3 regions of the Streptomyces sp. NBC_01003 genome follow, and region 3 is predicted to be linked to each of the others. Evidence: riboswitches for the same ligand, from Rfam matches in the RefSeq annotation. Region 3 holds a riboswitch; each other region holds the start of a gene.
The links. A riboswitch is a leader RNA that binds a small molecule or an ion and turns the genes downstream of it on or off. The one in region 3 is predicted to bind cyclic di-AMP.
Positions count from the first base shown of each region.

Region 1: linked by a shared signal. The riboswitch ahead of OG698_RS44880 (transglycosylase SLT domain-containing protein) and the one ahead of OG698_RS25100 (M23 family metallopeptidase) in region 3 are both predicted to bind cyclic di-AMP.
Region 2: linked by a shared signal. The riboswitch ahead of OG698_RS11445 (LysM peptidoglycan-binding domain-containing M23 family metallopeptidase) and the one ahead of OG698_RS25100 (M23 family metallopeptidase) in region 3 are both predicted to bind cyclic di-AMP.

Region 1 covers NZ_CP108707.1:9,756,310-9,758,568, reverse strand. Annotated here, with positions in the region: cyclic di-AMP (ydaO/yuaA leader) riboswitch at 1,216-1,410, shown strand; gene OG698_RS44880 (transglycosylase SLT domain-containing protein) at 1,415-2,167, shown strand; gene OG698_RS44875 (hypothetical protein) at 2,226-2,259, shown strand, end outside.
Region 2 covers NZ_CP108707.1:2,456,811-2,459,069, reverse strand. Annotated here, with positions in the region: gene OG698_RS11450 (tyrosine-protein phosphatase) at 1-690, opposite strand, end outside; cyclic di-AMP (ydaO/yuaA leader) riboswitch at 1,099-1,281, shown strand; gene OG698_RS11445 (LysM peptidoglycan-binding domain-containing M23 family metallopeptidase) at 1,284-2,099, shown strand.
Region 3 covers NZ_CP108707.1:5,465,461-5,467,719, forward strand. Annotated here, with positions in the region: gene OG698_RS25095 (PP2C family protein-serine/threonine phosphatase) at 1-613, shown strand, start outside; cyclic di-AMP (ydaO/yuaA leader) riboswitch at 873-1,018, shown strand; gene OG698_RS25100 (M23 family metallopeptidase) at 1,030-2,082, shown strand; gene OG698_RS25105 (aldo/keto reductase) at 2,194-2,259, shown strand, end outside.

The DNA of each region.
Region 1 (2,259 bases), 4.3 Mb from region 3:
GAGTAGAGAAGCCCCTCCCCTTCTTGCTCTCGTACGGGAGCCCGGGGAGCGCGCGCCCCTCACCGCGAGCGGCAGGCAGACGCGCGTGCGGCGCGAATGTCCGCACTGTGCCCGCCCCGGCCAGGGCGACCGGCCTCACCCGCCCGGCCAGTACCTACGCTCGATGTGAGCCTTCAGGCCATCCGCATAGAAGTAGGCCGGCCGAAGGTCGCCCTTGGCGTGGCGTTCGGCCTGGTCGTCGAAGTGCGGTGAGTCGGGGTGTCCGCTCCTCTGTCTGCACCCGCGCCGCAACTCCGACGTTGCCGTCATGTTCCATGCGCCCGAGTAACTGCCCCTATTCCTGCGCTTCTTCGCGGCGGACCATCGGTTCGAGTTCGACCCGGCGCAGGCGCGTGCGGAGTTCCCGTTCCTCGCCGCGTCGACCACTGAGGCCCGGGATTGAACAGGCCTACCACGCAGAGAGATAGCTGCCCGGAAAACCGTAGTCGGCAGAGGATTTCAGCAGCCTCCTCCCGACCCAAGCCGAAACCTTCACTGGCATACCAGCGACGATCGGCAACTGAATCCCCATCACATGGAGACCGCCTTCTGAGCTCACTCACATCCTGAGCCGGCAAAATCTCCCAGTACAACATCGGAGCCTCATCTACCCGCCCCCGGGTATCCCGCGAGCCCAGCAGGTCGGCGGGAAGTGCACTCCGATGATCGAGTCCGCCGACCTCACCTCAGTCGATCCCTCAGCCGGACCGCACAAGACCACGTTCAGGCACCATCCGATCGACACCCGCGCATGAACTCTGCAGCTGGGACGCCCGTCGGTCCGCGCGACCGGGCCGGCATTGATGGCGATACGCCCCCTCTGGCACCCAAAGCGGCATGGCGCTATGTCCATCTTTGGGCTAAAAAATACCCTTTCGCATAATTAACGATATACAGGGAGATCTGCCTGTATCGCGAGCGTTCATGCGAAATTTCGCACTCCGATATGACATCGACCGTCATCCCAACCCGCATCCTATTCAGTGAACCATGTCACACGGACGGACGCGGGCCCCGAACTCCGCTGAGCCCACTTCCCTTGCGCCCAAAGAAGATTGGGCTTTTCGATCAAAGAGAGCGGCGGGTTCTGATCACCAGAGTCAGGGCTCTCACATTCCACTATCGGAATTCTGGTCTTGTTCTGTCCGTGCTTTCTCGCCTAATGTCACCGTCAATCCGGATGGAACGCCGAATCCTGCCGCTGTCCGGAATCCCTCCCACCCACTCGGTTACGCACGGCAGGAGCGGGGGACCCAGGTAAGCCGCCGATCTGGTTTCCGGAACGGCTCGGGGTGAAGTCGCATTCGCAGTGCGACCGGACATCTCCCGTCCGAACCCGACAGCTCACCTCGCAGGCGACGGAGAGGAACTCGTCATGCCCTCAAAGGGAAAGCACCGCCGCCCCAAGTCCATCTCGCTCACCCGGGGAATCGCCGCCGCAGGCACGGGCGCGGCTGTGCTCGTTCTTCCGGTGCTCGGCGCGACCAGCGCCGGCGCAGCGCAGGCCGCCCCGGCCGCAAAGAGCGCCGCGGTCCCCACGACGTACGTCGTCGCCGCAGGCGACACCCTCGCCAAGATCGCCCGAGAGCACTCTCTGAGCGGCGGCTGGAAGAAGCTGTACCAGGACAACCGAGCCACCGTCGGTGACAACCCGGGGCTGATCCACCCCGGTGTCAAGCTCACGCTCGGCAAGAAGAGCCCGGCCAAGCCCGCACAGAAGCCGGCAGCCACCAGGGCGTCCGCCGAGCGGGCTGACCGCTCCGAGGTCCGGACCACGCTCGCCGCTGCCCCGGCGAAGAAGTCCTACACCAACGACCTCGACGGCTGGATCAAGGAGTCGCTCGACATAATGGCCAAGCACAACATTCCCGGCTCCTACGAGGGCATCCACCGCAACATCATGCGCGAGTCCTCCGGCAACCCGCTGGCCATCAACAACTGGGACTCCAACGCTGTCGCAGGAACCCCGTCCAAGGGGCTCCTGCAGGTCATCGACCCCACGTTCACCGCGTACCACGTGCCCGGCACGTCGATGGACAGCTACGACCCGGTCGCCAACATCACCGCCGCCTGCAACTACGCGGCCGACAAGTACGGCTCGATCGACAACGTGAACGGCGCGTACTGACAGCCGGTTCCACAATGAGGCTCGCACTCGTCACAGGCAGACCAGGCTTGCGCCGTGCGTGCCCTACAAGCAGGACCTCCTGGTAGAGGTCG
Region 2 (2,259 bases), 3.0 Mb from region 3:
GGCGGCGGCCAGGTATGTGGCGCGAGCGTCGAACAGGGGGCTCAGCAGCTCCATGACCTCGGGGGACATCGCGTCCTTCGAGGCGCTGCTGCGGTGCACCTTGTAGCGGCGGTGTGCCGCGTTCGACTCCAGGTAGTCCGCCTCGATGGCGTCGCGCTCCACACCCACGGCCAGGAGCGTGACCGCTATCGAGAGGCCCGCGCGGTCCTTGCCGGCCGCGCAGTGCATGAGCGCGGGCACGCTGTCCTCGGCGAGGGAGTGCAGCACCTGGCTGTGCTCGGCGGTGCGCTCCGCGATGATCGTCCGGTACGACGTGATCATGCGGTTCGCGGCCTGGCCCTCGGAGAGGGCGGCGCGCAGCTCGTCGAGATTGCCGTCGCGCACCATCTGCCAGAACTCGGCGCCGTCCGCGGGGTCGGTCAGCGGCAGGTTCACGTTCCGCACGCCGGGCAGCGTGACGTCAGGGCCTTCGAGGCGCTGGTCGGCGGCGTTGCGGAAGTCGAAGATCGTGTGCAGCCCGAGCGAGGAGAGGAACGCGGCGTCCTCATCCGTGGCGTGCGCGAGGTGACCGCTCCGGAACAGCACGCCCTGCCTGACCCGACGGCCGTCCACGGTCGGGAGGCCACCCACATCGCGGAAGTTGCGCACTCCGGCCAACTCGGGCTCGGTGGACGGGACCTGCTGCGTCACGGGGGCTCCTCCCGGTCGGCCGCGGCGCTGCTCGCCTGCGGGCGACTTCGACGATACGACATGGCTGCCAGGGGCAACCATGCGAGAGGAGGCTGGTGATTTCATGCCAAATGCCCGAAATAAGCCTGAAGGTAGGCAATCGCGCCTTACGGAATAACTAACCCTGAAATGAGGCCATATGGTGGCCGATGGGTGAGCAGGGTCATAGCGGTGACCGTCCGTGGCGGCGGGGCGGAATGAATTCCCAGCAGGTATCGCAGTTGCAAAGATCGTGAATCGACGGAGCGTGACCGCCTTTTCCGAAAAGGATCATTCAAGGATCAAGAACCGGAATGGCCAGGGGAATTCGCGGCTTGTCCCCGCGCTCCCCGCTCGCTTACGTTCAGCGCAATCCGGACGGACCGCCTAATCCTGCCGCCGCCCGGAATCCGCACATCGATCCGTGCTCGGCAGGAGCGGGGGACCCAGGTGGACCGCCGTTTCCGGAACACCGGAAACGGCTCGGGGTGAAGCCGTGCCCGAAAGGGGCGCGGCCGGGCAGCTCCAGCCCGAACCCGACAGCTCACCTCGCAGGCGACGGAGAGGAAATTCCCATGCCCGCGAAGGGTAAGCACCGCCGTCCCAAGTCCCAGGGCTTCGCACGCACGATCGTCGTTGCCGGAGTGGGCGGCGCCGCGCTCGCGCTGCCGCTGGTGGGTGCCGCCGGCGCCCACGCCGCGACCCCCGCGGCCGCCCACTCGGTCGTCAAGGCCGCGGCCGCTCCCGCCGCTGCCAAGACCTACGTCGTCAAGGGCGGGGACACCCTTTCGAAGATCGCCGACGCGCAGCACGTCAGCGGCGGCTGGAAGAAGCTCTACTCCGACAACCGCTCGGCCGTCGGCAGCGACCCGTCCCTGATCCGCCCGGGCCTGAAGCTGACGATCGGCCAGAAGGCCGCGGCCCCCGCCGCGAAGTCCTCTGCCACCGCCACGCAGGCTTCCGCGCCCAAGGCCGCTACCGGCTCCGGCTATGTGCTGCCCGTCCAGAGCGCCTCCGTGGGCACGGCGTACAAGACCGCGGGCAGCATGTGGTCCAGCGGCTACCACACCGGTGTCGACTTCGTGGTCCCGACGGGCACCCCGCTCAAGGCCATAGCCGCGGGCACCGTCGTGTCGGCCGGTCTTGACGGCGCGTACGGCAACGAGGTCGTCATCCAGCACGCCGACGGCAAGTACTCGCAGTACGCCCACATGTCGTCCCTGTCCGTCTCGTCCGGGCAGACCGTGACCGGGGGCCAGCAGATCGGCCTCTCCGGCGCGACCGGCAACGTCACGGGACCGCACCTGCACTTCGAGATCCGCACCACCCCGAGCTACGGCTCGGACGTGGATCCGATCGCGTACCTCCGTGCGCACGGGGTCTCGCTCTGACTCCGACGATGTGACGTCGCTCCGACCCTGACGGTGTGACGTGAAGGTGTCTCGTCGAGACGTGAGGTGAAGGGCGGGTCCGGTTCCGGGCCCGCCCCTTCGTCGTGCCCTCCGCCGTGTCCCGTCGTATTCCTGAAATCGCGAAACTGACCGGGTGGGC
Region 3 (2,259 bases):
CGCGGTGCAGGACACCCCGCACGGGGTGCGGCTCGTCGTGGGCGACGTACGCGGGAAGGGTATGGGCGCGGTGTCCGCCGTGGCCGTGGTCATCGGCGCCTTCCGGGAGGCGGCCGAGCAGGAGGCGACCCTGGAGGCGGTCGCGCAGCGCCTGGAGCGGGCGCTCGCGCGCGAGGGGCTGCGGCGCAACGGCCTCGACGAGTTCGAGGGTTTCACCACGGCCGTGCTCGCCGAGATCCCGCACGGCAACGGCCTCGTACGGGTCATCAACCGGGGCCATCCGGAACCCCTGATCCTGGGCGGCGACGGGGCGCTCAAGGTCCTGTCGCCGCCGGAGCCCGCGCTGCCGCTCGGGATGGGTGGCCTCGGCAGCTGGCCCGACCGGGCGTCCGAGACGGAGTTCCCGTCCGGGGCGACGCTGCTGCTCTACACCGACGGCCTCTCGGAGGCGCGCGACGCGGAGGGCACCTTCTACGACCCGGCGGCCCGGCTCGCGGGACGGATGTTCTCGGGGCCCGATCCGCTGCTGGCCGCGCTCGCCGCCGAGGTCCGCCGGCACACCGGGGGCGGCACGACGGACGACATGGCGCTGCTCGCGGTGAGGCGTCCGTGAAGCAGCAGTGAAGCAGCCGTGACCGCCGTCTTCACCTTCCGTAGTCGAACGGCGTCGCTGCGCATAACATTTGACAAACCGTCAGATGATCGGCCTGTCTCGACGGCTGGCCAACTCGCCCGATTCCGCCCGCTCGTGCCCCGATAAGTCCAGGCCAAAGGCGTTAACGATCAGTCGGAACGGCTTGGAATCGGGCCCCGGTGTCTATTAACGTTCGATAACGCAGCGCGGTCGTCCCAGCCGTCACAAGAGATGGCTCCGTGCGCACGCGCCTAATCCCGCAAGGGAGCCGGGGAACCACCAACTTGGGGTGAATCGGACGTCTTTCCTTGCGGAAGGCGTCGGTAGGAGACCTTCCTGCTCCGAACCCGTCAGCTAACCCGGTAGGCGAGAAGGAAGGAAAGGAGCGCGCCCCCGTGGCGTCCAACCGGCCTGCCCCAGAGTTCTCCTACGCGCCGATCGACGAAGAGTTCGGCGAAGCGGACGAGCGGACCTGGGACGAGTGGAATCCCACCGAGGAGTCCGTCCGCCCCGTACGCGGCAGGCACCGCGTAGCCAAGCAGCGCGGCGGTCTCGCGCGCAGTTCCACAGTTCTCGGGGTCGGCGTGATCGCGGCCGTCGGCGCGGGCGGCATCGCCACCGCGCAGGGCGGCAAGCCCCCCGTACACATCTCGATGCCCGACCTCTCGGCCGTCAAGGACTCGCTGCCCGACGCCAAGTCGCTGCCCGGCGTGGGCGCGCTGATATCCGACGGTTCGGACGACGACTCGTCCGGCGCCGACGCGGCCCCGCTGACCGGCGCCGGCATCACCACCGCGGACGCCGAGCAGGGCACGACCGCCGGTGAGGCCCTGCGCGCCCGCATCATGCAGCAGGCCGAGCAGCAGCAGAACCAGGCTGCCGACGCCGAGGCCGCGGCTGCCGAGGAGGCCGCCGCGAAGAAGGCCGCCGAGGACGCGGCCAAGGAGCAGGACGCCGCGTCTGCCAAGGCCGCCGCCGAGAAGAAGGAGGCGGAGGAGGCCGCGAAGAAGAAGGCCGAGGCCGAGCGCCTCGCCGAGCTCGCCAAGAGCTTCACGCTGCCGGTCGCCTCCTACACGATCACCGGCACGTTCGGTCAGCCCGGCTCGATGTGGTCCTCCGGCTACCACACGGGTCTCGACTTCGCCGCTCCCACGGGTACGCCGCTGAAGGCGATCCACTCCGGCACCGTCAAGGAGGCCGGCTGGGCGGGCGCGTACGGCTACCGCACCGTCCTTGAGCTGCCGGACGGCACCGAGCTCTGGTACTGCCACCAGTCGTCCCTCAACGTCAGCGCCGGCCAGAAGGTGACCAGCGGCGACGTCATCGGCCGCGTCGGCGCCACCGGCAACGTGACCGGGCCGCACCTCCACCTGGAGGTCCACCCGGGCGGCCAGGCGACCGGAGTCGACCCCGCGCCGTGGCTGCGCTCCAACGGCCTGACCATCTAAAGGCTCGTAACCCTCCGAACCCCGGCGGTCCTGACGGCAACCCCCCGACGTCAGGGCTGCCGGTCGGCCGTGCCCGGAATATCTTGCTCCGTATCGGTGTTCTGACAGGCCATGACTTCTCTTCGCAAGCTTGGCTCGTCAGACCTCGAGGTGTTCCCGCTCTCCCTCGGCGGCAAT